One region of the Desulfothermus okinawensis JCM 13304 genome, then DNA from elsewhere that is predicted to be linked to it. Evidence: predicted binding sites of a transcription regulator. Region 1 holds the regulator's gene; the other holds the start of a gene.
What was found. Region 1 encodes HrcA, which represses chaperone genes, less so after heat shock. Its sites were predicted from a motif close to TGTTAGCACTCNNNNNNNNNGAGTGCTAACA; they were not measured.
Positions count from the first base shown of each region.

Region 2: the regulator HrcA is predicted to act here: its motif matches at 8,595-8,625, upstream of groES (co-chaperone GroES).

Region 1 covers NZ_BAAIEW010000011.1:49,629-65,182, forward strand. The annotation lists gene mtaB (tRNA (N(6)-L-threonylcarbamoyladenosine(37)-C(2))-methylthiotransferase MtaB) at 1-957, opposite strand, end outside; gene mnmA (tRNA 2-thiouridine(34) synthase MnmA) at 947-1,972, opposite strand; gene gatA (Asp-tRNA(Asn)/Glu-tRNA(Gln) amidotransferase subunit GatA) at 1,999-3,465, opposite strand; gene gatC (Asp-tRNA(Asn)/Glu-tRNA(Gln) amidotransferase subunit GatC) at 3,484-3,771, opposite strand; gene ACYQ0O_RS05805 (type 1 periplasmic-binding domain-containing protein) at 4,015-5,847, opposite strand; gene dnaK (molecular chaperone DnaK) at 5,940-7,853, opposite strand; gene grpE (nucleotide exchange factor GrpE) at 7,933-8,526, opposite strand; gene hrcA (heat-inducible transcriptional repressor HrcA) at 8,588-9,628, opposite strand; gene ACYQ0O_RS05825 (hypothetical protein) at 9,811-10,368, shown strand; gene ACYQ0O_RS05830 (FlgO family outer membrane protein) at 10,380-11,270, shown strand; gene ACYQ0O_RS05835 (FlgO family outer membrane protein) at 11,284-11,886, shown strand; gene ACYQ0O_RS05840 (hypothetical protein) at 11,916-12,749, opposite strand; gene ACYQ0O_RS05845 (adenylosuccinate synthase) at 12,760-14,043, opposite strand; gene ACYQ0O_RS05850 (hypothetical protein) at 14,054-14,407, opposite strand; gene ACYQ0O_RS05855 (IMP cyclohydrolase) at 14,681-15,554, shown strand, end outside.
Region 2 covers NZ_BAAIEW010000012.1:7,864-23,417, forward strand. The annotation lists gene ACYQ0O_RS05970 (FAD:protein FMN transferase) at 1-49, shown strand, start outside; gene ACYQ0O_RS05975 (PAS domain S-box protein) at 137-1,213, shown strand; gene ACYQ0O_RS05980 (ArsB/NhaD family transporter) at 1,313-3,040, shown strand; gene ACYQ0O_RS05985 (L-threonylcarbamoyladenylate synthase) at 3,095-3,706, opposite strand; gene ACYQ0O_RS05990 (hypothetical protein) at 3,867-4,325, shown strand; gene thpR (RNA 2',3'-cyclic phosphodiesterase) at 4,333-4,884, opposite strand; gene cobS (adenosylcobinamide-GDP ribazoletransferase) at 4,897-5,613, opposite strand; gene cobU (bifunctional adenosylcobinamide kinase/adenosylcobinamide-phosphate guanylyltransferase) at 5,618-6,145, opposite strand; gene ACYQ0O_RS06010 (Mth938-like domain-containing protein) at 6,179-6,526, opposite strand; gene groL (chaperonin GroEL) at 6,602-8,233, opposite strand; gene groES (co-chaperone GroES) at 8,256-8,555, opposite strand; gene purE (5-(carboxyamino)imidazole ribonucleotide mutase) at 8,741-9,223, opposite strand; tRNA gene ACYQ0O_RS06030 (tRNA-Ser) at 9,311-9,398, opposite strand; gene ACYQ0O_RS06035 (hypothetical protein) at 9,457-9,693, opposite strand; gene ACYQ0O_RS06040 (DHA2 family efflux MFS transporter permease subunit) at 9,732-11,276, opposite strand; gene ACYQ0O_RS06045 (efflux RND transporter periplasmic adaptor subunit) at 11,290-12,501, opposite strand; gene ACYQ0O_RS06050 (TolC family protein) at 12,560-13,879, opposite strand; gene ACYQ0O_RS06055 (TetR/AcrR family transcriptional regulator) at 13,903-14,469, opposite strand; gene ACYQ0O_RS06060 (PxxKW family cysteine-rich protein) at 14,734-15,018, shown strand; gene ACYQ0O_RS06065 (M20 family metallo-hydrolase) at 15,078-15,554, shown strand, end outside.

The DNA of each region.
Region 1 (15,554 bases):
TTTTTTACAAAAATTATATGTGGCCATAAAGTCTTCATCATCTTCACCAGGAAATCCAACTAACACATCACAACCCAATCCAAAGACAGGCCAAATAGCCCTTAATTTATCAATAAAATCCAAAATATTATCTGGAGAATAGTGGGACCTTCCCATTCTATTCAAGATGCGTTCACTTGCTGATTGTATTGACAAATGTAAATGTGGTACAATTTCTTTACACTCTCTTAACACATCAAGGGCCCTATCATTTAGCAGGGAAGGATCTAAAGAACTTATTCTAATCCTTGCCCTGTCATATTTGTTGATTATTTTATTTGACATCAGGTAAATCAAATCCCATACATCTATCTCTTTTCCCTGGTAATCCCCTTTAAATTCCCTTAAATTTATTCCACTTATTATTATCTCTTTGAAACCAGCATCCAATATCCTCTTTGCCTCATCAAAAATAGAATCTATATCCCGGCTCCTGGAAGGGCCCCGGGTAAGGGGCACTATACAGTATTTACAATAGTGGGAACACCCATCCTGGATTTTTATTAAGGGTCTGGCCCTATAATAACTCTCTATTTCAAGGGAAAAATCATCCCTTACTGAAATATCTCCATCTAACATTCCATCTGGATATAAGAGCAATTTTGCCTTTTCCCTTTGGGGAATGGTTACAACCACACCATCTATTGAACGTATTTCCTTCTCCCACCTAGGGATTGCACAACCTGTTACAATTATCTTACAATGGCTATTTCCCCTGGCAAATCTCCTGGCATATTTCTTTGTATCTGACACAGCCATTTGGGTAACAGCACAGCTATTTATGACAACCACATCCGCCTTTTTGGGATGATCTACCTCCGAAAAACCCTTTTTAATCCAATTCTCCCTAATGGCTTCAGATTCATATTGATTAATCTTACACCCAAGGGTCAATATATAAAAACTCTTATTCTCCATCCCCTATTATTCCACCCCCTAGGACTAAATCTCCAGAATAAAAACAGCATATCTGGCCAGGAGTAGGTCTTGGAATCTTTTCTTCAAATATCACCTTGATTTTTGAACAATTAATCTTCCACCTGGCCTTCTTTGGCTTCATATTATAATTTACCTGAACTTCTACATCCCTGGGCCAATTATCCATGCTAATCAAGGAATTTACATCATGGACCCAACACCAATCCCTTAAAAGATCATCTTTAGTACCCACAATCAATAAATTATTTTTTATATCCTTATCCACAACATACAGGGGCTCTTTGTAAGGTATTCCAAGTCCACGACGTTGACCTATTGTATAGGAAAATAGACCCTTGTGGGTACCAAGCTCCTCTCCAAAGACCCCAATAATTTTGCCTGGGTCTGGGAGTTTTTTCCCCATTTTTTTCAAAAAATCCCTGTAATTATCCTTTATAAAACAAATCTCTTGACTCTCATATGTGAGAGCTGGCTCAATTCCCCTTTTCTTTAATTCTTCCCATACATCATCCTTTTTATAAGCCCCAAGGGGCATCTTAACCCTTTGAAAATCTTCACTTTCTACAAGAGACAAAAAATAGCTCTGATCCTTTGCTCTATCTGTGCCCCTAAGTAAATTAACTTCATTATTTTCAAATCTAACCTGGGCATAATGACCAGTTGCAAAGGCATCAAAACCCATATTAAATACCTTTTTTCTCAACACTCCAAACTTTATGTGTCTATTACATATGGAACATGGATTTGGTGTAAGTCCACGCACATAGGTTTTGACAAAACTATCGATCACATGGGTCTTAAACTCAGAAATTAAATCAAAAAATATACAATCAATGCCAAGGGACAAAAATTTATCCCTCACCACTTCCTTGATACTATTTAACTCCTCTGTGAAAACTCCAAAAACCCCTACTACCTCGTAGCCCTTTTCTTTGAGCAATAATGCTGAAAAAAGGCTATCCACACCTCCACTAACAGCTACAGCCACCTTCATTTTAATGACGCCAACTTACTTAATTATCACTTAAGTCCAAAAGGTTCTGGCAGGGGTTCCAGTTGTCCTTCAACCACATTTGATACCCCAAATAGCAGATCTTCCCTAAATGGTGGACCAATAAATTGCAAACCCACAGGAAGTTTTTGATCATCTCCAAGCCCAACAGGCATGGAGATTCCAGGAAGTCCACTTAAATTAAGTGGGGTTGTAAATATATCTGCTAAATACATCTTCAAGGGGTCATCAATTTTTTCTCTCAATTTAAAGGGAAGTGTTGGCGATACTGGGGTAAGGATCAAGTCACAATCTGAAAAAGCATCTAAAAAGTCTTTTCTGATCAATCTTCTTACCTGGGCAGCCTTTTTGTAATAGGCATCATAATATCCAGCAGACAACACATATGTCCCTAAAATAATTCTTCTTTGCACTTCAAACCCAAATCCCTCACTTCGGGTCTTCACATACATGTCAATTAGCTCTTCTGCGTCCTTTGCCCTGTAACCATATCGCACCCCATCGTATCTCGCCAGGTTTGAACTGGCCTCTGCCATTACTATTATATAATAAGTAGCCACTGCATATTTGGTGTGTGGCAGGGATATATCTTTTAGCTGAGCTCCCAGTTCCTTTAGAAGATTAAAAAATTCCTCTGATTTCTTCTGAATGTCTATGTCCAGTCCTTCTTGCCAATATTCCTTAGGAAGTCCGATTTTTATTCCCTTTAAATTCTTAATTTTTTCCATTTCCTTTAGATAGTCCAGGGTGGGATTGGGTGAGGACGTGGAATCTTTTTCATCTTTACCAGCAATAACTGAAAGCATTAGTGCAGCGTCTTTTACATTCCTGGTAATTGGTCCTGCCTGATCCAATGAAGAGCCGTAGGCAATTAGACCAAACCTGGACACCCTACCATAAGTGGGTTTTAAACCCACAACACCACAAAATGCTGCAGGTTGTCTAATGGAGCCACCAGTATCAGTCCCAATTGAGATTGGGCATTGACAGGCAGATGTGGCTGCTGCTGATCCCCCACTGGACCCGCCAGGGACCCTTTTGAGGTCCCACGGATTTTTGGTCTTTTTAAAGGCAGAATTTTCAGTGGATGACCCCATTGCAAATTCGTCCATATTAGACTTAGCAATTACAATTCCACCCTCAGCCTTTATCCTCCTCACGACCTCTGAATCATAGAAGGGTATAAAATTCTCCAGGATCTTTGATGCGCACGTGGTTGGAATACCTTTTGTTGTCAAAACGTCTTTTACAACTATTGGTATTCCCCATAGCTTTTTTTGAGGATCAGGTCCTTTTTTGTCCATTTCCCTTGCAGTTTTAATGGCCCCATCCCTGTCCACATGGAGCAGGGCATCAATTTTTCCCTCGGTCTCATCAATTCTATTTAAATAGGCCCTAACAACCTCTTCCACTTTGACCTCACCATTTAAGACCATATTACGTATCTCTATACCTGAATATTTTCTAACATCCATATATAACTCCCTATTTCTTTAGCTAACTACCTTTGGCACAATAAAGTGTTCCCCATCCTCCTCTGGGGCATTTTTCAATACATCTTCCCTATTATATTCACTATATACTTTGTCCTCCCTATATGGTGTCACATGTTCTATTGGTGAATATAGGGGATCAACACCTGATGTATCTACTTCTGATAATTGTTCCATGTAATCCAGTATCTGACTGAGCTGTTTTGAAAAAAGCTCTAGCCTATGGGTATCTAAATCAAGTCTTGCTAAATAGGCTATGTTTTTAACCTGATCCTTTGATATCTTCATGTCCTTCTCCTGGTGTTGAATTTAATTGAGTCTTGCTGGTCGTTTTAATATAATCTGCTTATTCCACTAACTCCGAAGTCTCAAGCTTTGTTGTGTATGTGTATGTGATCTGTGTATGTGGTCTGTAACTTTCTCATACACATACATACACCCACACTCACACTTTCACATACATCCTTCTACCTTTCACTATTTACCACTCACTAATCACTTGATCCATATAACTCATAGCTCTCAACCATTTTAATAAACTCTAAAAACAAACATATGTTGAGACGCTATCCCCTTTTCATTCCACTCAAGGGGTGCCATTGTCCACATAAATTTTGGGTTATTTAAAATCGAGTATATATTAGACCCATCTTTTAATCTGTCCTGGAGATATACTGCATACCTGAAAAAGTCATAGCCCAGACAGGTCCAAAAATTTACATCCATTTTGCTTAGATCAAACACCAACTTCTTTAAATTAGTTAACACATAATTACTACTATCATCCTTCCATGGTGCTGGATAATATGCACGTCTGAACATTGAAGTCTCCAATCCTGAAAATTCTGGCTTCGATGTTCCCCAAAGTGCAGGCCCCATAAAATAGATATCAGATGCATTAAAATAAAAGAAATTGGGAATAATTATTCTGGCATTTTCAAGGGAATCTGGAATAAAAACAGCAGAAAAATCTATTTCAGGCTTAAATTCTTTAATCTTTTCCTTATCCTTGTCTTCAAACACATCATCTGGAACACCCAAAAATTTCCCCACTCTTACTTGCCAACCCTTGGTATCTTTTGGATCATACCAGGAAATAGCCTGAATTTTGGCCCCTAAGGACTTTGCCTCATTAAAAAACTCTTCCCCCAATACCCTGCCATACTCCCCTTTTGGGTAAAAAATACCAAAAGAATCTATCTGAAAATTGCCCATAAAAAATTTAATTAAAGAATCCACTTGATCCCTATGGGAGGGAAAAAATCTAAACCCATCCACACCTTCATCTGGAATAGAAGATCTAAATGCAAATAAATGGGCCTTTTGGGGTATATCTGTTTTTAAAATTTCATTCCACGTCTCTACCTTTAATAACCCCCCAATAATTAGATCCCTTCTCACGATATCATTCAGTTCCCTGACAAAGTCCTTGGTTGCTGAGTTAAAGACAGTTACATGGGTCTCAATACCCATGGACTCCATCTCATATATACCTGCCTCAACACCCCTCAAAATCCCAAAGGAAACTTCCCTATACGAAGGATCAAAGGGCAAAACCAATGCAAGCTCTATACGAGGAAGCCCATATTTTGCAACTAAAGACCTAAACTTCTCTAAAAATAATCCCTTTAACCGGGGATTTTTATTTAATATATTTTGGAACAATCCGTAAGATCTTGACCAGGTAATTTCCCCTGAACCAAACAGGGACAAGACCTTTGACCACAAAATCAAACCATCTGGAAGTTTTTCTGGATCTAGGGCTGAAATCTCATATTCTGTTGCAATCTTATTCTCTTTTATAACCTTATATAAATGGTTTAATATATCATATTGATCCTCTGCACCAAACATGTGATAGTAATTTTCAAATACAGATCGACCACCATTTATATCCTTTTCTTTTAGATGGGATATCTCCAACAAAATAAAACCCTTTTTTTTCACCGCAACAGGGAAATCTTTAATAAGCAGATCTGATAAATATTTATAATATTTATCTTTTTTATTTTTAAATTGCAAATAAGTCAGGTAATACTTATGAAATTTCCACTTTTTATTGTAATCTGGATCAAGAGACTTCCACTTATATAGATACGACCTGGCCTTATCTAATTCTTTATTATCCAGGGCACACTTAACCATTCTTTGTAGCAAAAGGACCTCTCTCTGCCCTGAAACCAGGTAATTATACAGGGTCTCTTCATAGTTTTTACACGCAGATTGATAGTCCCCCTTATCCCAAAGATAGTCACCAACCTCAAGTGGGGATTTCTGAGATATTTGAATCTCCTTTTTTGGAGCACAACTAAAAAAAGCAACTGTTACAAATACAAAAAACAGACCATATAGATATCTTTTCATAGCTTAAACCCTTTATAAGAAAAAAAGCCTGGACTTAAATTTTAAGCCCAGGCTCAAGATTAGAGGAGGGGGATTTGTTCTGTCAAGCACACTTATTTTTGTTCTGTATATTCAGCATCTACTACATCATCGTCTTGATCTGGATTATTTGCGCCAGCACTGGCATCACTTGACTGGGCTCCTGCCCCAGCCTGACCACCTGCCTGTTGCTGTTGATAAAGCAGTTCTGCCAGCCTGTGGGATGTCTGGGTGAGTGCATCCATTGCATTCTTAATTGCCTGTTCATCTTCACCATCCATTACCTTTTTCAACTCTTCTATTTTTTGTTCTAATTCAGCTTTTAGACCACTATCTACCTTATCACCAAGGTCCCTCATGGACTTTTCTGTTGAGTAGATAAGTGTATCTGCCTGGTTTCTCAGGTCAATCAGCCTTTTTCTCTTCTCGTCTTCTGCTTTATGCGATTCTGCTTCCTTGATGATCTTTTGAATCTCTTCTTCTGATAGACCACTTGATGGCTGTATTCTAATTGACTGTTCTTTTCCAGTTCCAAGGTCCTTGGCGGAAACATTCACAATACCATTGGCATCAATGTCAAAGGTAACTTCTATCTGAGGAACTCCCCTTGGAGCTGGTGGAATGCCAACTAGATCAAATCTGCCAAGGCTCATATTATCCTTGGCAAGTGGCCTCTCACCCTGCAAAACATGAATTGAAACAGAAGTCTGATTATCAGCTGCAGTTGTAAATATCTGACTCTTTCTTGTGGGGATAGTAGTATTCTTTTCAATGAGTTTTGTGAATACACCTCCCAGGGTCTCGATACCAAGGGAAAGTGGAGTTACGTCTAAGAGAAGCACGTCTTTCACATCACCTGATAGGATACCACCTTGAATAGCAGCACCCATTGCAACCACTTCGTCAGGATTTACACCCTTATGGGGTTCCCTTCCAAAGAATTCTTTTACTTTTTTCTGCACAAGCGGCATCCTGGTCATACCACCAACCAGAATCACCTCGTCTATGTCACTTACTGTAAGTCCAGCATCTTTGAGTGCCTGTTTACATGGCTCCAAGGTCCTGTCTACCAGATGTTCTGTGAGTGCCTCTAGCTTTGCCCTGCTGATTTTCATATTCAAATGTTTTGGACCAGTTTGATCCGCCGTAATAAATGGAAGGTTTATATCTGTTTCCAGGGCTGTGGAGAGCTCTTTTTTGGCCTTTTCCGCCGCCTCTTTGAGCCTCTGCAAGGCCATTGTGTCATTGCTAAGATCAATCCCAGTCTCTTTTTTGAATTCTTCTATTATGTGATTTAAAAGGGCCTGGTCAAAATCTTCACCACCAAGGAAGGTATCGCCGTTGGTGGCCTTAACTTCAACAACATTGTCACCAACTTCCAGGATTGAAATATCAAAGGTACCGCCACCTAAGTCATATACAGCTATCTTTTGATTTACATTTTTATCAAAGCCATAAGCCAGAGATGCAGCTGTAGGCTCATTAATTATCCTCTTTACTTCCAGTCCAGCTATCCTGCCTGCATCCTTGGTAGCCTGCCTCTGGGCATCGTTAAAGTATGCAGGAACAGTTATAACTGCTTCTTTTACTGGCTCTCCTAAATAACTTTCTGCATCTTCTTTTAATTTTCTCAAAATCATTGCAGAAATCTCAGGAGGGCTATACTTCTTTCCCTCAATTTCCACATAAGCATCGTTATTTGGTCCAGGCACTATATTATAAGGACATCTCTCCCTCCATTTTTTCACTTCTTCTGAATCATAACTACGCCCCATAAGCCTCTTTATGGCAAACACTGTCCTTTTTGGATTGGTAACTGCCTGCCTCTTTGCCAGCTCACCAACCAGCCTTTCTTTGTCAGTAAAGGCAACTATTGATGGGGTAGTCCTTCCACCTTCTGGATTAGGTATACACTTTGGCTCCTTTCCCTCCATTACATAAACACAACTATTTGTTGTTCCCAGATCTATTCCTATTATTTTTCCCATTTTCTTGTCCTCCTAACTTACCAAATTTTCTTTCATACAAAAAAATAAGTCCATTTTTCCCCTTGTAAAGGGGCTAGTTCTAATTTTCCTGTTTTTTGCTTACCATCACCTTTGCGGGCCTTAAAATCCTGTCCTTTATCTTATATCCCTTTTGCATAACTGTGGCCACCATACCAGGTTCCATATCTTCCCTTTCTTGCTGGGCCATGGCTTCATGAAAATTTGGATCAAAGGGCTCACCTATATCAGTCTTGATCTGCTCCAATCCATGATTTTTTAAGGTATTTAAAAGGATATTTAAAGTCATCTCTATACCTTCTACTATATCCTTACATGCTTCCACCTTTTTAGCGTGTTCTAAACCAAGCTCAAGGTTGTCAATAACAGGCACTATATCCTCTAAAACCTTTTCTGTTGCATATTTACAAAAATTCTCCTTATCCCTTTCCATACGCTTTCTAAAGTTGTCTGCATCTGCCTTTACCCTGAGGACCTCTTGTTGCATCTCATCTTTAATTGGACACTCAGGACATATTTTTTCCATACAGAGCTCTTTTAATTTTTCTATATCTATCTCTTCTTTATTTTCTTTAGATTCTCTTTCTTTGTCTGTGGTTTCTAAATTTTGTTCATCCTCACAAATCACCTGTGTTTGTTTTTTTTCTTCACTCATGAACCTACCTCCACTATTTATTTTTTGAGAAAAAAATTTGGCGGGAATATTAAAATTGGCCTTACAGCCTGGTCTCAAGTATTCTACTAAGCATCCTGGCCATATAGTCAACCATGGGAATTAATTTTGGATACTCCATGTGGATGGGGCCAATGGTGCCTATTATTCCAAGAGGTTCACCAAATGCACCATAGGGAGAAGAGATTATGGACCATTCCCCAAGGTCAGAATCAAAGAGTTCGTTTCCAAAGGCAATAAAAATTCCCTTACCTTGACCTATTTTGTCCAGAATTTTTAAAAATTCTGACCTCTTTTCTATATATTCCAAAAGAGACTTCATCCTCTCCACATCCCTTGGCTCTATACTGCCAATTACATTGTGGGTACCTTCCACAAATATCTCCCTCTCATCTTCTGCGTCACAAGTATACTGTGCCAATGTAAGGGCATTTAGGTATAATTCATTAAATTTTTTTCTAGCCTCTTCCATTTCCTTTAAAAGTTCCTTCTTGACTTCAAAAAGGGGCTTTCCAGAAAACCTCTCATTTAAAAAATTGCTAAACTTAACCAGGTCATTGGAATCTATTTTTGAACCATCTAAAGATATCATGCGACTGTGAACCATGCCACCATAAAACACCAAAATGGCCATAATTAGCCCTGGCTTAACCAACACAAAATCTATGTGCTTCCATTTCATAAAGGATACCTCAGGGGAGACAGCAATACCTACCAGGGCTGTTTCATCAGATATAAACTTTGACGTCCTCTCCAGGATATGAGATAATTCATAACCTATTGTATTATTGAAATGTTCTTTTATTTTCTTCTTTTCATAAAATAAAGGCTCTGGTTTTAAAATATGATTTAAATAAAATCTAAGTCCTTTTTTTGTTGGAATCCTTCCAGCAGATGTATGGGGCTGTTTTAAAAAACCCTTATCCGTGAGATCTGCCATGACATTTCGCATGGTAGCAGGACTCAGATTAAATCTGGATTTTTTGGCAACTAACCTGGATCCAACAGGTGCTCCACTCTCAATATAGGTCTCAACAACTATTGACAAAACATCTAACTCTCTGTCAGTTAATCTCTCATCCATAAGTTAGCCCCTATTATTACAATATTTCATTTCACATGTAATCACATAAAAAATCTGTGTCAAGAAAGGACATATTTTAAATAAAAACAAACTTAAGTAAATGGGACTAAAGTAGGAAGTAAATTTTTCCGATATAATACATAACAGGAATCAAAAACAAAATAAAAAAGGACAAAACTCCCATGAAGCTAAAGAAATGGTCTATGGCCTCACTAATTATCTATTCGTTGTTACTCAATTCTTGTGTCAAGTCTGCTTATTCTCCAATAAAAGATATGGTGACCACAGGATCATATTTTTACATTACCCAGGACACTTCTCCTGTAAAAGCCTGGGCCAACTTGGCCTACACAGTGGCAAAATCCATAGCAAAAACTGATTCTATTAGATCCCTCATCAAAATACATGGAGTATACATTGTGCCTGGAAAAGATACTGTTTTTGAAAAAAATTACAGGGAACTTCTGGCCACCGCCATGGTAAAAGAAAATTTTCTTGTTTCCAAAAGTCCTGATACCAGCTTAATTCTTATCTTTAACTCATATGTTATTCCTGATTTAAGTGAAGTACTTGTAAATACAAGTCTCTATAATAATGGATCTATAATCTTTAGAGATTCATCTATTTTTAATTTAAAAAACAACTCACATTCTATAACTGAGTATGAAATAAAAGTCTTGGAATATAGAAAAATTCCCATAAAAAACGATTATAAAATTTATAAGCTAGTAGACAAATAAAGGACAATAATATGAAACTTAAATTTATACTAATATCGCTACCAATCCTGTTTATATTGAGTCCTTCATTAGGTCTTTCTGAGCAAACAAAATATACAACAATCACTCAAACGACATATATAAGCCCATACCAAAATATTAACCATTTTGATTTACGAACTATTAACTTACCAAATGTAATAAGTTTAATTGCCAGACAACTTGAAAATAATATTAACTATTTAATATCACCATCTAGTGGACTTTTAATAACAACTCTATCAGATTTGAATGACCTAAACAATACATGTAGACTTGCAAGGATAATACAAGATGGATTAATATCTTATTTCACAAATAAAGGTTATATTGTGAAGGAAATAGAATTAAGAAAAAATTCTATTATAATTAAAAAGAAAAGAGGAGAATTTGTACTCACAAGGGATTTATCCAAACTCATGGATAAATATAGTGTACAGGGAATAGTAACAGGAACTTATTCAGAGATCACCAACAATTTATTTTTTGTAACTATAAAAATAATATCCCAAAAAGATAGTGCTATCTTGTCTTCTATATCTTTTTCCATTTATATTCCTAAAACATATGGATCTTTAATGATCCCAGAAAAAATTGAAAAAAATATAGATAAGAGTAAACTCCAACAAAAAATTAATCCCAAACCTATTGGGGGACCAGTAGAATTGGGATTAAAAATTTTATCAAAGAAAAACAAACAAGATGTAAAGTTAATACAAAAGAGACTAAAGGATTTGGGTTTATATAATTGGAAAATAGATGGTATTTGGGGAAAAAGGACACAAAAAGCAATGGAAATATTTAAAAAAGTAATTGGTTTGTCTCCATATAATCAGTGGGACATAAATACTCAAAAAAAATTGTTTAAAGGAACAAACATCTAGGATGATTCAAGCTATGCATAAAAACATCATAAAGATACCAGCAATATTTACACTCTTTTGTTTATTATTAGCCTGTTGTACAAACAATAAATATTTAAAAAAACAAGAGGTTGAATCACAGAGAAAGGCACATATGATCACAAACGATATTTTACTTGGTAAAAGTTATGAAGCTGCAAATTATTTAAACAAAAATTTACAAAGACTAAACATGAAGGACAAATCCATCTTAATCACCACATTCAGTGATAATGACAACTTAGAATCCTCCAATACCCTTGGAAGATTAATACCATATCTTATTGGGTCAAGACTATCCCAAATGGGTTACAAACTAGTGGACATTAGATTGAGAGATAATGACATAGAGATAAAGCCCGGATATGGAGAGTTTGTTTTAACAAGGGATTTGAACAAACTAAAAGCAGCACAGCCTGTGGGTTTGATACTCACTGGTCATTATTCAAAAATAAAAAATAAAATTTATATCCACTGTGAAATAATTTCACCAACAAACAATATTTTGATATCCAGCTATGATTTTATCCTTCCTTATACAGAAGAAAAAGGCCCTAAGGATTTCCCAATAATCATACCTAGCGTAAGGACAAGCTAGCCCAAGTTTAGCATTTTGACAAACTTGGGTTAATTTAATTTAAAAATACTATATAAATTAAATGCCATCCAATAAAATACATCTTCAGGGGAAATATTTGAATCTGCCATTAAAACAGCCTTCTCTAACACATAACTTACATTCCAGAAATTATCCAACGACACGTTGTTCTCAAAAAATCTTGCTATTTCCGTCCAGGTTTGATCCTCTAAGCTATCAATTAAAGCTCTCTCAAGGAAAAAAAACACCTCTTTAACCAGGTCCCTGTCCACCTTTTTGCCTTTTAATATATTAAAAAGTCCCTTCCCATTTTCCCAAAAATCTAAAAGTCCTTTAGTTATTTTCTCAATATCTTCTCCTGCAAAAGTCCTTGATTTCCATCTAAGGGTAAGAACAAAGCTCCTTGACCTTATAGTGGGGAGCAGTAGAGTTTTTTGGGGAGCAAGTAACACAAATAGATTTTGGTCACCAGGTTCTTCTAAAATCTTAAGCAGTGAATTTGCAGCCTGTAGGGTAAGGTTTTGAGACTCATTAAACAGATAAATCCTGTATTTCCCCTCCCTTGGGATGAGGTCCCTATCCCTTTGAATTGAGCGTACATCATCGATTTTTATGGAACCTTCTTCACCGTCTAAAATAGACAAATCTGGGAAATTATCAGTGAGTATTCCTTTACAAATGTTACACTTAAGGCAAGGAGGCCTTTTAGATGGACAATTCAGTAGGGTTGAGTAGTACTTTGCAATCCCAAGGCGATCTTTGAGTAAGCCCCCTTGTATTATTAAGACCCTAGGGGGGCTATTTTTTAAATTTTGTAGGATTCCAATAGCTCTCTTGTGTTCTGTAAAAAAATCCTTGTCCACAGAAATCAAATTACCTAAAGATTATTTGGGACCTTTCAGGACCAACAGATATAATTTTCACCTTAACCTGAAGATTATCTTCTATAAATCCAATATAATCCTTTGTAGCCTTTGGGAGTTCATCAAAATTCTTTATAGTTGAAATATCTTCATCCCAGCCTTTTAAAGTCTCATAAACTGGTTCTACATGGGCTAAGCCATTCTCTATTTGGGGTGGGTAGAATATCTCCCCATCATTATACTTGTATTTAATACAAATTTTTAGGGTCTCTAATCCAGACAAAACATCCAATTTTGTAAGCACAATTGAATTGATACTATTTAGACGAACTGACTCTCTTAGGATTACCATATCCAACCACCCACACCTTCTACGCCTCCCTGTTGTAGCACCAAATTCACCACCTTTTTGTTGGATATAATCTCCAATTTTATCCTTTAATTCAGTTGGGAATGGACCTCCCCCAACCCTTGTTGTATAACTCTTGACCACTCCCAATACCTCATCTAATACAGCCATCCCACACCCTGTTCCAGCACACACATTTGATGCTACTGTGTTGGAAGACGTAACAAATGGGTAGGTGCCATGGTCTATATCCAGATGTGTCCCCTGTGCACCCTCAAATAAAATTGACTTGCCCTTTTTTATGGCAGAATATATCTCTGTTGAAATATCTGCAAGATAAGGTCTCAGTTTCTCAAGACATAGTCCCACCTTTTCCAAAACCTCATCTACAGAGACCTCTTTTGAATTAAAGAAATTTCTAAAAAGTATATTTTTCTCCAGTAGTGCCCTTTCAATCTTTTGCCTGAGTTTGTTTTCATCCAACACGTCACATGCTCTGATTCCCACCCTTGACATTTTATCCTCATAAGCAGGTCCAATACCCCTTCCAGTTGTGCCTATCTTATTATCACCACTTTTCTTAGCTTCACGGAGATTATCCAACATCTTGTGATAAGGCATAATAAGATGGGTCTTGTAACTAATCTTCAGTCTATCTGGAGATATTGAAATTCCTGCCTTCTCAAGTTCAGCTAGTTCTTCACAAAATATCTCTGGGTCTAAAACAACCCCATTCCCGATCAAACAGAGCTTATCCTTATGGAGAATTCCAGATGGAACGAGATGTAAAATAATCTTTTTATCCCCCACTACCAGGGTATGACCAGCATTTGCACCACCCTGGAACCGGGCTATGACATCGGCGTCTTTACTTAATAGATCTACAATTTTTCCCTTTCCCTCATCTCCCCATTGGGTTCCTATAACTACTCTATTCTTTCCCATACTATTACCCCTACTTACCTTTATCCTCATCTTTAATATTTAAGAAAATAACCTTACCCTTGTCCTTTTGTCTCTTCTCAGGTTTTAATACTGGACCTGCTATATCTTTCTTTTCTCTAACTTCCATTGGGAACTTTCTATTAAATCTCTTTTCAAGGCGTGTTAAGTGGAGCCATTTTAAGTTAAACAATTGATTCTTCCATCTAACGGCCTGGATCATTGACAAAATAATTACAGACCTTTCCCATTTTTTTGATGGCTCAAATCTCTGTACCTGCTGGTAATATTTATTCCATAGACAGGCAAGTGAGGCCTCATCAAGGGACAACAACTTATCTGCTAGTTTTTCCAATATCTTATCCAACTTTCACCTCTTTACACATAAAGATTAAAATTTCCCTCAACACCACAAAAGGTAAATTACAATAACCCTTAACAAGTAATCATTCAAGTATTGATTACTGTCAAATATTGGATGAGAATTAGACCATTGACACATTAACAAGTAATGTTAAAAATAAAATTTTTTCCAACAACCAATTGATTTATTCACTGTTGTCTATTAAGAGCATAACCACTACTGCCAAAAACAATGGGAATTAGCCAAAAAGTCAATTCAAAACAAGGAGTCTTGGACATGAAAGAGATAAAAAAGATGTATCATTCTATCCTAAAGGACCCATTTCCAAGGGAGATGCATATAACTGTAGGTGACCAGGAACTTGTTTACAAAAAACGCACTTGGGTAATAGGTGGAGAGGAAAAAGGGCTAAGGTACGGAGAAAATCCCGATCAACCTGCGGCCCTATATGAGCTTTATCAAGGAACCCTGGAACTTGGAGATGTAAAATTCAGGGTGCCTTCAAAAAACTATAACCTGGTTTCTACCATAAACGAAAAAAACATGCTTCAGGCTGGAAAACATCCTGGGAAAATAAACCTCACAGATGTGGATAATGGAATTAATATACTGCAATATCTAACAAAAAAAACCGCATGTGTTATACTAAAACACAATAATCCATGTGGTGCAGCATGGTCTGATAATGGCATATTAGATGCCCTAACAAAGGCCTATTTCAGCGATAGAATTGCAGCCTTTGGGGGATCAGTGGTTACAAATAGCCCGATTAATAAAGAGGCAGCTGAGTTTATCAACAAATACTATTTTGAAGTGATTGCTGCCCCCGAGTATGAGGAGGGTACCCTGGATATTCTCTCCAGAAGAAAAAACCTGAGAATCTTAAAGATCCAAGGTCTTGCTAACCTAGATAAGCTCATCAATGAGCCTTTTTTGGATATTAAATCATTGGTGGATGGTGGAATGATTCTACAATTTTCCTTTAGAAGCAAGATCCTTTCTCCTGAAGATTTTTTGCCAGCAGAAGCGACCAAGGACGGAGACAGGATAATTGCCAGACGTCCAACTGAAAAAGAATTTCAAGACCTTGTGTTTGCATGGGCTGTTGAGGCAGGTGTTACGTCTAACTCTGTACTCTTTGCCAAAGATG
Region 2 (15,554 bases), on a different contig from region 1:
TGGGGAAAGGTGTCTTTCATCTAATACCTGGGAAAAATTTAAGACTTAAAATAAAGACAAAAAATTGATGGGAATGTTTTGGGGCTATCTAGCCCCTTTCTTTTGACAAAATATAAATGGGGAGCAATGGATCTCTATGGAAAAGACAGATAATATAGATGAACTAAGGCTAAGACCCCAGTTAAACACCCAATTGGTATCTTTACTTTTCAAGCATTCGCCCATAGGAATATATATTATTACAAAAAGGCAATTTAGTTATGTAAATCCCCAATTTGAAAAGATAACTGGATATTCATTTAGTGAACTGAAGAGTATCTCCCCAATTGAATTAATAGCCTTGGAAAACAGGGATGAAGTGAGACAGTATGCCATAGCCATGTTAAAAGGGGATAGGGACAAACCATTTTTAAACAAAATCAAAGACAAAAATGGAGAAACAAAATATATTTTAGAAAGTGTATGTTCTATTCTGTATAACGGTAAAGAATCTATTCTTGGATTTTTCTTAGATAACACTGAGGAACAACTGGCCAAAGAACAACTAAAAAAATCAGAAGAAAAATTTGAAAAGGCATTTAAACTGTCACCTGACTGGATCGTCATAAGTACCGTGGACGAAGGTATCTACTTGGAAGTAAACGAAGCATTTTTGGACACAACTGGATACAATAAGAAAGAGGTCATAGGAAAAAGTTCAATGGATCTTGGGATATGGGCAGACCCTAAACAACGAGATGAACTTCATAACCTTTTGAAAAAATACGGAAAGATCTGTAATGCAGAGGTGCAATTTAAGAAAAAAGATGGCTCAATAATAGACGTTTTATGGTCTGCACACAAGATACAGTATGATAATAGGGACTGTTTAATTGCAGTGGCTAGAGATGTCACTGACTTAAAGAGAGCAGCTCAGGAAAAACTCATGAGGGAAAAACTACAAGGGGTATTGGAAATGGCTGGAGCCACTTGTCATGAAATGAATCAACCCCTTCAGAATATGATGTTTATAGTTGGAGAAATATTAGATGAGTATCCCAATGATGAAAACTGTATTGAGCTCAAAAGACAACTGGAAAGGGTTAAAGAAATAACCTATAAATTAGAAAATATAACCCATTACTCTACTAAGGAATATGTAAAAGGTGTTAAAATTATAGATATTGATAAATCATCTTCATATTGTAAGATTGATACTGACTCCATATCATAATGCATTAAAAAAATATTTGTACAACATTTTCTTGACATAATCCAAAATCAACAATATGAACAAGCGCTTATAAATCTTCCAACTAAATAGGAGGAACTCATGAAAAAAAGGCTAGTTTATATTCTGTTATTACTACTATTTTCTTCTTCCCTGGCCCTGGCCAGCCATGGAAACGTTACCCCACCCAAAAGACCACACAAAGATGCAATCTACGTTAACCTCGCTGGTATTATAAAAAATACCCACGGCGAACCAGTTGGCGAGGCAGAGGTAAAGGTATTTTTTGGGGAAAAACAAGTGGATGAGCTTGAAACAGCTGAAAATGGAAAATTCTTATCAAGATTTTTCATCTCAAAAGAGGAACTAAAGTCTCTTCATATAAAACTAGAGATATTTAAGGCAAGTTACAAAACTGAAGTATTAAAATTAGACCCTAAGACCCTGGCAATGAAGGATAAGAATATATATTTCAGTGGAGATATTATCTTAAAAAGGGTATTGGGTCCAGCCTTCTGGGTTTCAACTGGTGTATTTTTTCTGGTATATGTAATCATTGGTTTTGAACTTCTCCACAGGACCATTGCTGCTATGTTAGGTGCAGCTACCATGCTCATTTTATCTTATACAATAGGGACTTTTAATCCACAGTACCACATCTTGAGCTATGAGGCAGCTATTGCATCAATTGACATGAATGTTATTTTCCTCCTTATGGGAATGATGATAATAATTGGAGTACTGAAAAACACCGGTATTTTCCAGTGGTGTGCGTATAAATCTTATAGTCTTGCAAAGGGAAATTTCTTTTTGTTGTCAATAATCCTTATGTTCTTTACAGCGTTTACTTCTGCTTTTTTAGACAATGTAACAACAATGCTACTTCTAACTGGTGTGGCTGTTGAAATATGTGTGGCCCTAAATATTAATCCCCTTCACCTTTTAATTCCTTTGGTTATGGCATCCAACATAGGTGGTACTGCAACGCTAATTGGTGACCCACCCAACATATTGATTGGATCCTATGCAGGCTTAAGCTTTGTAAAATTTGTAGAGGCCCTGGCCCCAATATGTCTGGTGTGTATGATCATACTTGTGGTCTACACTAAACTTATATGGGGCAAGGAATTTGCCAAGGCAAAGGTAGAAAATGTAGATGATTATATTTTGGAATTAAAGGAAAAATACAAAATAACTGACTCTAAGTTACTTGCATATGGGGGAGGCGTACTTGCATTTGTAATCTTCCTATTTTTGACTGAATCTATTTGGCACATGGAAGTTTCAATTGCTGCCCTATTTGGTGCAGCTGTTCTGGTCACAATAGCTGTACTCATGGACAAAATTGACCTAATGGAACTTATTGAAAAGGATATTGAATGGCCAACACTTATGTTCTTTATTTTTCTCTTTATGTTAGTTTCCGCTGTTGAATCAACGGGACTTTTGGACCTTGTTGCTGATTGGATCTTAAAACTCTCAAAGGGTAACTTTGTGGCAGCATGCACCTTTATCCTATGGGTAGCAGCTATAATGTCTGCCTTTATAGACAACATACCTTTTACAGCCACCATGTTACCAATTGTAGGTTATCTCTCCCATGTTATTCCAGAGGCTCATAATACCCTTTGGTGGGCACTTGCCCTGGGTGCATGTTTCGGAGGAAATGGCACTATAATAGGTGCATCTGCAAATGTTGTTACAATTGGTATTGCTGAATCAAAGGGATATAGGACCACTTTTATGGAATTTATGAAAGTAGCTTTTCCCTACATGATCATGACTATTGCTGTATCAGAAGCATGGCTACTTATTGTACGTCCAGGATAATTATGTTTGTGAAATTTATGATACAATTTTAAGGGAGGATTTTTCCTCCCTTTTTTATTTTACATATAGTCCTACCCTTCTTAAGTCTTCACAGGATATTTCTCCATGTCTTAATATTTCCACTATATTCTTTTCAACAAACTTTACTATTGTAGAAGGATTGACCCCTGAAGGTCTTGGCCCTAAATTAAGGGCCATATCAACCATACCTAATACATCTGCATCAATTTCCTCAAATGACTTTGGACTTGGCATGCCAGATCTATTTGCACTGGTTGCAAATAAAGGAAAACCAGATTTTACACACAATTTCCTTGCAATGGGATGGGAGGTTAGGCGGACGCACACATATCCTTTTCCACTTAAAATACCTTTTGGGAGATCTTTTTTTCCAGGGAAAAGAATTGATAGGGGCCCTGGCCAAAAATGGTCTAAGATTAAATCCATTGGAACATACTCAAATGATTCAACCAGGAAGTCTATTTGTGAAATATTGCCTATAATTACAGGGAGGACCTTACTTAAGGGTCTTTTTTTTATCTCAAATATCTTTTTAACTGCTCTTTTATCCAGAGAATTTCCTCCAATGCCATATAGGGTCTCAGTTGGAAAAATAATTACCCCACCTTTTTTTATGAGATCAACTGCATGGTCTATTTTTACCAATTTATCGCCTCCTAGTGTTTTTTACTCTCTCCCCAAATTTGTCAAAACTTGGGTTAACTAAATTTATGGCAAAGTTCTTGCTTTTTAAAATCAAATAAATAAGATAGGGAAAGGATTTCCCTGTTAATAATAACTATTTTCCTTTGCAAAAGGAGATGAGATGGTAAAGATCAAGATAGGTGACATAGAAAAAAATTTACTGCAAGCACCAGACAAGACAAGGAAAAAATCCCCAAATGAATTTGATGAATTCTTAAAAAAAGAAATAAGCCAAGATCAAGAAAAAATCCCCACTACCCCTATCTCAACTGAAAAAATCCAATTCCAGGAATTAGAGGCTGCCCTGAGACTCAAACAAAATCAAGGCTTAAGTATAGTTATGGATAAAATTGAATCTAGCTTGGATAAGTGGGAAAAATATTCCCAGGATCTTTCTGCTGGCAATTTAAGGGATTCAGAAAATACCCTGAACTCAATTCTAGACCAGTTATCACATATAGAAAATAAATTAAATGAGGGTGAAATTGATCCCAAGGAAGAAGTCACAGATATTGTCAATGAACTTAAGATAATGGCCTTATCTGAGAAGGCAAGGCTAAGCCGCGGAGATTATGTGTAGATTTTGACTATTTCAAGTAAAATTCCTTTAATGGTGTATAAATTGGACCAGTTGGTTTAAGTGTACTTTTCCACAAAATAAACCTATCAATTTTCGTCTCTGGCCAGCTAAGGTCGTTTAAATATTTTATTAGCTCCACCCAATTGTCTCTGGAGTGTGCGTATTTTATCCTCCCAAGGGTGAGGTGTGGTCTAAATGGTTTACTATCTCCTACAATTCCCACTGAAGATAAACAAGTAGAGATATCTTGGAAGAGTTCTACCAACTTCCTACCCCCTTTTTCACATCCAGCCCATATGACTCTGGGTCTTTTTATATTAGGGAAATATCCTCCACCACCTGCTTTGAAAACAAATGGAGACAAATTAGTTTTTATTATATCTTTTATTTCTTCCACCTTTATGTCCTGGACTTCACCAATAAAAAATAAGGTTAAGTGAAAATTTTTCTCTTGTGTCCATTTAATTTTTGAATACAGCGAATCTGACCACTTATTTTTTATTTGTGTTAAAATTTTCTTGTATTCATTGGGAAGAGGGATTCCCAAAAAAATTCTCATGGGTATTCTCTCCTACAAGATTAAAAATAAAATAGATTCAACAACCTCACACATGCCACCTAAGGTGTCCCCAGTAATACAACCCAAGGTCTTTTTGTAAAAACAAATCAACAAAAAGGTAACAATAAAAAATAGACTGTTTAATAAGATAAAACCCTTGCCCAAATAAATGGATGCCAACATTATAGGAATAAAAGGAACAAATTCTGTTGGTTTTACTGGAGATTCAAAGAACCCCTTTGCTGTTCCCATCTCCCTACAGTAACCTAAAAACCTCATTGCAATTAACATAGAAACCCGTGAATAGGCTGGGATCAAACATATCTTTAAGAACCTGCTACTTCCAATATCCCTAATACCAAAATATTTAATTCCAAGAAAAATAATTATGGCCAATACCCCCATTGCTCCTATCCTTGAATCCTTCATTATTTTTAACTTTTCCCCAAGGGGTCTATGGCTAAATATTCCATCTGCAGTATCTGCAAGACCATCTAGATGGAGGCCACCAGTTAAAACAATTAACAATGTCACATCTAACCAAGACACAGTACTAATTGGAAAAATTTTTTGCATGAAAAAATCAAATAGGCCCACTAAAATACCAATAAATAGACCCACCATTGGGAAATATGGCCTTATCTTCTCTGGGGAAAACTCTAATTTTAAGTATTTGGGTATAGGGATGGTGGTTAAAAACACAAGACATCCAAGAAAATTCTTTAGCATATTTCTATCCTTTTATGAGATTTGGAATACCGCAGGTCACAAAATATACCTTATCTGCTATTTGAGCTACTTTTTGGTGAAGTATCCCCACAATATCTCTATACTTACGAGAAACTCCATCTGCCGGCACGATTCCCATCCCAACTTCATTTGACACAAAGATGAAAATGCCCTCATTCTCCCTTATAACCTTTATAAGCTCCTCAATATCTCTTTCTATCTCCTCTTTTTCCTCTCCCCTGTATAGGAGATTGTTTATCCACATTGTTAGGCAATCTACAAGCACAACTGATTTTTTATCCTGAATTGACTTTAAACCCCTGGGAAGGTCGTATGGGCATTCTAATGTCTCCCATCCATGCCCCCTTTCCTTTTTGTGCTTTTCAACCCTATCTTTCATTTCATCATCCATTACCACAGAGGTGGCCACGTAGATCTTTCTTACTTTTCGATATTCTTCAGCTAATTTTAAAGCAAAACTACTTTTTCCACTCTTACACCCACCAATTATAAATATAGTTTCCATGCTCATATTTTCTCCACCTTTAAATCTCAACACAATATTTTAACAGGTCAAATGAAATCCCGCTCCAATTTTTATACCGTTATCATATAGCCTATTAAACTCAAAAATGGCTTCTTTTGTTGGTTTTTCTATAAGTTTAATTTTATGTTTTTTCAAATAATTTTTAAGGGATGTATCTACCCTCATCATACCAGGATCTCCCTGTCCAATAATAATAACTTCAACACCCTCTTTTATCAAATCCTCTACATCCCCTTTAAAAACCCTGTGTCCCTGCTTCCTCCACCAATTGGATATGACCTTATCCCCAATTATTTTCAAATCTGTTGTATAACCCTTACCTGAAATTTTCATATATCCAAATCTATATTCCTGGATAATCATCATATATCCCTCCCATAAAACAAAAAAAGGCTGGTCTTAAAAGACCAGCCTTTTTAACTCCTCTAAAATCCATATCTATTAGTACATGCCGCCCATTCCCCCTGGAGCTGGTGGCATATTTTTATCTTTTTCTTCTGGTTTTTCACAGATTGCAGCCTCAGTGGTCAATAGTAGAGATGCAATAGAAGATGCATTCTGGATTGCAATTCTTGTAACCTTCTTTGGATCAATTACACCAGCCTTTAAGAGGTCTTCATACTCTCCAGTAGCTGCATTAAATCCAAAGGAGTCCTTTTCAGATTTTACCTTCTCAACTACTAAAGAACCCTCATAACCTGCATTTGCACAGATCTGACGAAGAGGCTCAGTCAAAGCAGCCTTGATAATCTCAATGCCAGCCTTTTCATCTTCATCAGCTGCCTTTACAGCCTCAACAGCCTCAAGACACCTTATCAAGGCAACACCACCGCCAGGAACAATACCTTCTTCAACAGCAGCCCTGGTTGCATTTAGTGCATCTTCCACCCTGGCCTTCTTTTCCTTCATCTCTGTCTCAGTTGCAGCACCAACATTGATTACTGCAACACCACCAACCAATTTGGCGAGACGTTCCTGTAATTTTTCTCTATCATAATCAGATGTGGTCTCATCAATTTCAGCCCTTATCTGGTTTACCCTGGCCTTGATATCTTCAGGTTTACCAGCACCATCAATTATTGTAGTATTCTCTTTGTCAATAACTACCTTCTTGGCCTCACCAAGGTCATTTAAAGTAGCATTTTCAAGTTTGATACCTAAATCCTCGGAAATTACCTGACCACCTGTCAAGATAGCAATATCCTGCAACATTGCCTTTCTTCTCTCGCCAAAACCAGGGGCCTTTACAGCACATACCTGCAATGTTCCCCTTAGCTTGTTCACAACCAGTGTAGCAAGGGCTTCACCTTCCACATCTTCAGCAATGATTAAAAGAGGTTTGCCCTGTTTTGCAACTTGTTCAAGCACAGGCAAAAGATCCTTCATTGCAGAGATCTTCTTCTCATGGATCAAGATGTATGCATTTTCCAACTCACAGGTCATCTTGTCAGGATTGGTTACAAAGTATGGGGAGAGATAACCCCTATCAAACTGCATACCTTCTACAAAGTCCAAGGTGTTTTCAAGGCCCTTGGCCTCTTCTACTGTTATTACACCCTCTTTACCTACCTTACTCATTGCGTCGGCAATTAAATTTCCAATTGTTGGGTCATTGTTAGCAGAAATTGTTCCTACCTGTGCAATGTCCTTTTCATCTCTGGTTGGAACAGCTATTTCTTCTAATTTTTTCACCACTGCATCAACTGCCTTGTCAATTCCCCTTTTGATGATCATTGGGTTTCTGCCAGCTGCAACCAGCTTGATACCTTCATTGAATATCTTTTGGGCAAGGATGGTTGCTGTTGTGGTACCATCACCAGCAATGTCAGAGGTCTTACTGGCAACTTCTTTTACCATCTGAGCGCCCATGTTTTCAAATTTATCTTCCAATTCAACCTCTTTTGCCACAGTAACACCGTCTTTGGTAATTACTGGAGAACCAAAAGACTTCTCAATAACAACATTTCTTCCCTTTGGCCCCAAAGTTACCTTTACAGCATTTGCAAGCTTATCAACACCAGCCTTTAATTTTGCTCTAGCAGTCTCACTATATAGTATTTCCTTTGCAGGCATACTCAGCACCTCCTTTTAAAAATTAATTTTCAATAATGGCAACAATATCGTCTTCTCTCATAATGAGATATTCTTCACCTTCAATCTTTACCTCTGTCCCTGCATATTTGCTGAACATTACCTTGTCCCCAACCTTTACAGACATCTCAATCCTCTTCCCGTCATCAGTAAGCCTTCCAGGACCAACAGCAATGATCTCACCCTTTATTGGTTTTTCCTTTGCAGTGTCAGGAATGATGATTCCACCCTTGGTCTTTTCCTCTTCTTCTAAACGCTTTACCAAAACACGATCATGCAATGGTTTTAACTTCATAGCCTCCACCTCCGTTTTATTTTGTTGTTTCTAACTATCCCAATTAATTGTTAGCACTCATCTTTTATGAGTGCTAACAAATTGACACATAAACCTGTTACACAAAGTTCGCCTCTATATATAAAGCCGATTTTTTAGTTGTAAAGAGCAGAAAGCAAAATTTTTTATTTTTTTATCTAATACATTGAAATAACTTATAATTTTTTATCAGATTCCTCCACAAAACGAGCCATCTCTTCTCTTATTTCCTTTAATCTTTTTTCCAATTGAAAATCAGATACTGCAAGTATCTGGGCTGCTAAGTAGGCAGCGTTTTGTGCCCCAACCCTATCAAGGGCAACAGTGGCAACGGGATATCCAGGGGGCATTTGTACAGTGGAAAGTAGCGCATCTATTCCACCTAAAGAAGACGCATTTATAGGCACTCCAATAACAGGCCTTGTGGTCCTTGCGGCAACTGCCCCAGCAAGATGGGCCGCCAGTCCAGCAGCACAAATAAATACCTTACACCCCTTTTCTTCTAAGTCCTTGATTAAATTTTCTGTCCTATTGGGGGTCCTGTGGGCAGATGTTATGTGGAATTTATAGCTAATCCCCAATTTTTCCAAAACCTCTATACAGGGAAACATCTTCTCCTTATCTGATATACTCCCAATAAAAATTGCTACATCTACCATAAAACTCCTCCTGGATTCTTGCGAAAAACTAACAGATATCTTTTATTTTAGCAAAACAATGGGCTGGATTAACTGGAAGGGATCTTACGGAGAGGGAGGGATTCGAACCCCCGGAGGGCTGTAAACCCTCAGTAGTTTTCAAGACTACCGCCTTCGACCGCTCGGCCACCTCTCCGTGGAAAAAATTTATATAATAATATAGCGTAAAAATTTCAAGTCTTTTTTATTGGATTTCAAGAATTATCCTTTGTACCATTATATACAAAATTTTTTCCTATCATTTTATAAAACGTACCTTTATCAATACCAATTGGAGTCTTACACCTTGGACAAAAGATCTTACCATGGGATTCTTCCCATCCAAAGGACTTGGTTATTCTGTCCTTATGACACCTAAGCACCTCCCCTTTTCCTATTTTTTTATATTTCCATAATTTTTTCTTGCACTTTGCACATCTAATTGTAAGCATAGATAAACCCTAGACTACCACCATCTTTTTTCTATTATCTATTTTTGCTTTACCCTGAGGATTAAAGCAAGGGGAACCAAAAACATAGTTATTGTTCCAAGAAAAATAAAGCTGTCATTAAACGCCAACATCCCTGTCTGTCTCCTTACCTCCATATAAATTAAAGCAAGGGGTTTTGAATCAGGGATTGGAAACAACACAGGATAGTGCAAAAAACCAACTACCTTATTCCACATGGACAAAAACTCTTGTCTATATGGAACAACATTTTTTACAAGCATTGTTTGATTAAACTGTTCACTTCTGGCAAGGTATGTAGTGGCAATGGCTGTTCCAAAACTTCCTCCTAAGTTTCTCAAAAGATTAAAGATACTGGAGGCATTTCCAATCTTTTCTTTAGGGATATTTACATATGTTGCAGCAGTAAGGGGCACAAAAAACAGACCCATTCCACATGCCTGGATGACCCTGGGCCAACAAAGCTGCCAAAATCCAGCGTTTAAAGTAAATCTTCCCATCATGATCACTGAAAAGGCGATTAGGGAAAGGCCCAGCATAAGTAAAATATATGCAGGGACCCCTCTATTTAATAAACGACCCACAATAAACATAACAATCATTGTTGCAATTCCACTGGGTCCCAGGACCAAACCAGCCCACATTGCTGTGTAATTCATTAAATTTTGCAAAAATAATGGGAGCAACACTATACTTCCAAAAAAACCCATAAATCCTGTAAACAATATAAAATTTCCAGCAACAAACACCTTGTCCTTAAACACAGAGATATCTAAAATGGGATCATTAGCATATATCTCTCGAACAATATATATGAGAAAGCAAATTACAGAAATTATACTGAGGGTAATAATAAAATTGGAGTGAAACCAATCCTCCCTCTGACCTTTATCCAGGACTACTTGGAGACAACCAACCCATAGGAATAGAAGCATTAAAGAAAAATAGTTAACTCTACCATTTTTCCTCTGTTTTATATAGGGTGGATCAAAGATAAACAGAATCGTCATAAATACAGACAGGATACCTATTGGAAGATTGATATAAAAAACCCACCTCCAAGAAAGATTGTCTGTTATCCATCCGCCAACTACAGGCCCTATTGTAGGGGCTAACACCACCCCCATTCCAAATATTGCCATTGCCATCCCGTGTTCTTTCTTTGGGAAAGACTCTAGCAAGATTGCCTGGGAGATGGGTTGAAGGGCTCCTCCGCCAATCCCCTGAAGTATCCGTGCAAGCACCAGAACCTCCAATGTGGGTGCACTTCCGCAAAGTATTGAAGCAAAGGTAAAAAGTATTATGGAACCAATTAAATATCGTTTTCGGCCAAATAAATTGGACAAAAAACCAGTAATGGGAATTATTACTGCATTGGATACTAGATATGAAGTGAGCACCCATGTGGATTCGTCTAAACCGGCATTTAACCCCCCCTGTATGTGTGGAAGGGACACGTTTACAACACTTGTGTCCATTATCTCTATAAAAGTAGGCAGGATTACAGTTAGTGCGATAATCCACTTGTTCACATTTGGAGTGATGTGTTCTTGTACTTTTTCCACAACAACACCTCTTTTATTTAAGGGTCTTTCCAGACTTATCTCTAATATCCACCTTTACCACCAGTGAGGAACCCAGTCTTAAGGGCATTTTTTTATAGTCATAGTCATCTAATTCAATTTTTACTGGAATCCTTTGGACCACTTTAATCCAGTTTCCAGACGCATTTTCCGGTGGAAGGAGGGAAAACACCTGGCCTGTTCCTGCCCGAATTCCCACAACATGACCACGAAAAACTACATCTGGATACATATCAGCTTCAATCTCTGCCCTTTGACCAATACGTACGTTTGCAAGTTGTGTCTCCTTGAAATTCGCCTCAACATATACCTTATCTAAGGGTACAATCACCATGAGTACCTGACCTGGCAACACCCTATTTCCTCTCTGCAGTTTTGAACCAGCCACATAACCAGATATTGGAGCTTTAATTTTACAATAGCTAAGTTGTAATCTGGCTTCATTTAAAGCTGCCCTTAAATAATCCCTCTCTTTTTTAAGGGAATTTAAAGATTCTATGGCCGACAAAATCTTTGATTCATTCTTTTTGGCAATAGATATTCCTATATGGGCATTCTTTATCTTTTCATCAAGTTCCTTATATATTGCCTGTAAAGAATTTATCTTATGAGTTATAGACTTAATTTGATAAATCAGTTTATTGTACATGGTCTCAACTTGATCGAACTTTTCCTTGGATATAGTATGATTTTTATATAAATTTTTATATCTCTTATATTGCAGTTCTGATAGATGTAAATCCTGTTTTAAGCTGTTTTTCTGTGCGATAAGAGATTTTATCTCTGAATTTACCCTGCTTTTTTCATCAAGTGCCAGATTTAAATCATTTTGGGATTTGTTTATATTTTTTTTAAGGTTGTGTCTTAATATATCCACATCGATCTCTGTACTTTTTATTTTAAAGTTAATGGATTCTAGTTTATTTTTTAGCTGCTCAACCTTTAATTTGTATATTGATGAATCAAGTAGAACCAGTAAATCCCCTTGTTTTACATAATCGTCATTTTTTACATATACCTTCTCTATTGTACCTGGTATTCTACTGCTTACATAACTGCTATCTGCATATACATAAGCATCATCTGTACTCACAAAATTCTTTAGATAAAAAAACCAATAGAAAAAAAATATAATACCAAAAACAATCACAAACAGGATAATAATCTTTGTTCCCTTTTTTGCCCTATCATTGTTTCTATTCTCCATAAAAGAAGTCCTCCATTATCTTAGCAAGTAACTATTTCATGAAAAACCATGTAAAATACTAGTACTCCCCAACAGCCCTTTTTAATGCTGCAAGTGCTATATGATACCCATAAAGTGCCCCGTAGTAATTCATCTCTGATTGGGTAAGATAAGTTCTGGCATCTAATACATCCGTAGAAGTGTTTACCTGGACCTTGTATCCTTCAGTTGTGACCCTGAAATTCTCCTTTGCCTGTACAAGAGATTTCTTTGCAGTTTCCACGTTTACCTTTGCCACCATGAGGTCCTCATACGCCTTTTTTACCTGAACAGCTATCTGGTCTTCTAATCCCTTCTTTCTTTGTTCTAAAGATTTTAGTCTGAATTTTGCACGTCTGACATCAAAAATCTTTTTTCCAGATTCAAAAAATTCCCATTTTGCATTCACCCCAAGGACTAAATTTTTCTCGTTTGTAAATTTATTTTCTGTTGCAGCTAAATCTTCACCCTGCCTCTGATACTCTCCAAAAAGGGAAATGGTTGGGAAAAATCTGCTCCTGGCAAGTTTAATCCCCCATTTAGCCTGTTTAATTGCCCTGTCCATAACACTTATCTCTGGTCTGTTTTTTATGGCATTCTTTATTAGTTCATCTATCCTTGTACAAAAAAATGGCACTCTCTCTACGTCCTCAATTTCATATGATAAATCCAGTATATTTTTATTTAAAATTCTATTTAAATTTGACCTGGCAACTGAATAGTCACTCTTAGCTCTAACAAGTTTTTGTTTTGCCAAAGAATATGCCACTTCAGATTTCAGCAGATCATTTTTGGGAATTATCCCTTGAGAATAGAAATTTCTGGCATCATGTAAATGGCTCTTTAATTGTTTTACTTCCTCTTCCATCACCTCTACTTGTCTTTTTGCCAAGAGCACATTGAAGTAGGCTTGTTTTACCTCAAAAGCTACATTCAATTTTGCAAGTTCAAGAGATAATTTTTCCCTATCAAGACCCAAAGAAGATATTTCATATTTTGACAAGAGTGCAAATCCAGTAAATAGTGGTTGAATCACCCTTACATTCCATGAATATGTGTTTGTATACCCTGTAATAAATTTCTGCTCTATTGGCCCTAGTTTAAAATATACAAAGGGATCATCTCTTAAATGAACGTAATTGTATTCTGCTGAAAGTTTAGGCAACATATCTGAAAATGCACTTTTCTTTTCTTCAACTGCAGCTCTTTCATTAAATAATGACTCTTTTATTTGTGGATTATTTTTTATTGCTAATTGAACAGCCTTATCCAGTGTAAGGATTTCAGAAGACTTGGCTGGTAAAACCAGGCAAAAAAAAGAACTTACAGATACGAACATAAAAAAAATTATTCTTCTCATAGGATCCTCCTTTTATCTCAACACTATTTTAAAATTCCATGAAAAAATAAATCAAAAATTACGTCACAATATTTTCTTTCCAAATCCTTTTCCTCCATAAAAATACCGTGTTTCAAAATAGTCCAGATCAAGCTTAAAAAAAGTACAGCTGTTTTTTCTGGATCAATTTCTCTAAAAATAGACCTCTCTATACCTCTTGCTACTACTCCAGAAACCAGGTTTTGAATAGATAGAATACTATTTTTAAATTCCTGATTAATTCCTTCTATCTTGTTTAGACCTTCCATAACCAAAATTGCAATAACGTCTTTGGACCTTCTGTATTCCTCAAAATGTAATTTCCCAATTCGCCTTAATATCTCTGCTTCATTTTCATACCCAGATATTATTTTTTTTATATTTGTCTCAAAATCCATCATCTTTTGCTGGATTATGGAACCAAAAAGATCTTCTTTACTTGGGAAATATCTATAAATCGTCCCTTTGCCTACCCCTGCCCTCTTTGCAATATCAGAGACCAAAGTGGTGTGGAAGCCATTTTTGGCAAATTCAAGCCTTGCAGCTTTCAATATCTTTGTCCTTGTATCCATACCCATAACCTAATAACCGGACTGACTGGTCAGTTCTATATTCAAGAAATATTAAAGAGATAGAACTTTTTGTCAAGGGGAAAAGCAAAACTATAGGTCAGAAATATTGCCCAATATATTGAGATGGTAACAGAAAAAAATTTAAGACATTAATTTTACTCCACCATAATAAAATCATCCATTCATTTACTTGACTAAATTTTCTCTAAATTGTAAGAGCATATATTCAATCTTACGCAATGAATTGAGGAGGTTTTTATATCAATGGCAAAAAAAAGAGTGAACTACTTGCAAGGTGCGCAAAAAACAGAACAAGGATTAAAATTTAAAGGCGTTATTTTAGAGCCAATTGTTGAAAACTGTGAGGGATGTGAAAGGGTTGTTGAGTTTGAGGGGGAAAAATATTGTGCAAGTTATCCTAGACCCCAGGCAAAGTGGAGAAACGGTGCGTGCAACTTTGCAACCCATGTAAAGGCGGAAATCGATAAGGCTGGTAAGGTAAAATTAAACCCCTTAAAGGCTTCCAAACGCGCGGCAAGGGGAAGGTAAACACAAGATAAGGTCCCAAATTTTGGGGCCTTTTTTATTTTATTGAAAAAAAGGAAGATATGGATAATATTTTAAGCTACTTGGACAATCAAAAACAAAAGGTAGTTGAATTACAAAAAAATCTGGTGTCATTGCCAGCACTGGGACCAGAAAATGGTGGCCTGGGGGAGATAGAAAAGGCCAAATATTTGATTTCTTATTTAAAAAAATATCCCTCTCTTATCATAAAGGAATTTCCAGCTGAAGATACAAGGGTACCATCTAAAATACGGCCAAATATTGCTGCGATTCTTCCTGGTAAAAATAGCCATCAGACACTATGGATAGCCTCTCACTTAGACGTTGTCCCTCCAGGGGATCTATCATTGTGGGAAAGTGACCCATATACATTGCGTCAAGAAGATGACATTATCTATGGCAGAGGGGTGGAAGACAATCACCAGGGAATAGTATCGTCAATTTTAGCCCTTGAGGCGTTCATTAACACGTCCACCAGACCAAATATAAATCTGGGACTGCTATTTGTAGCTGATGAA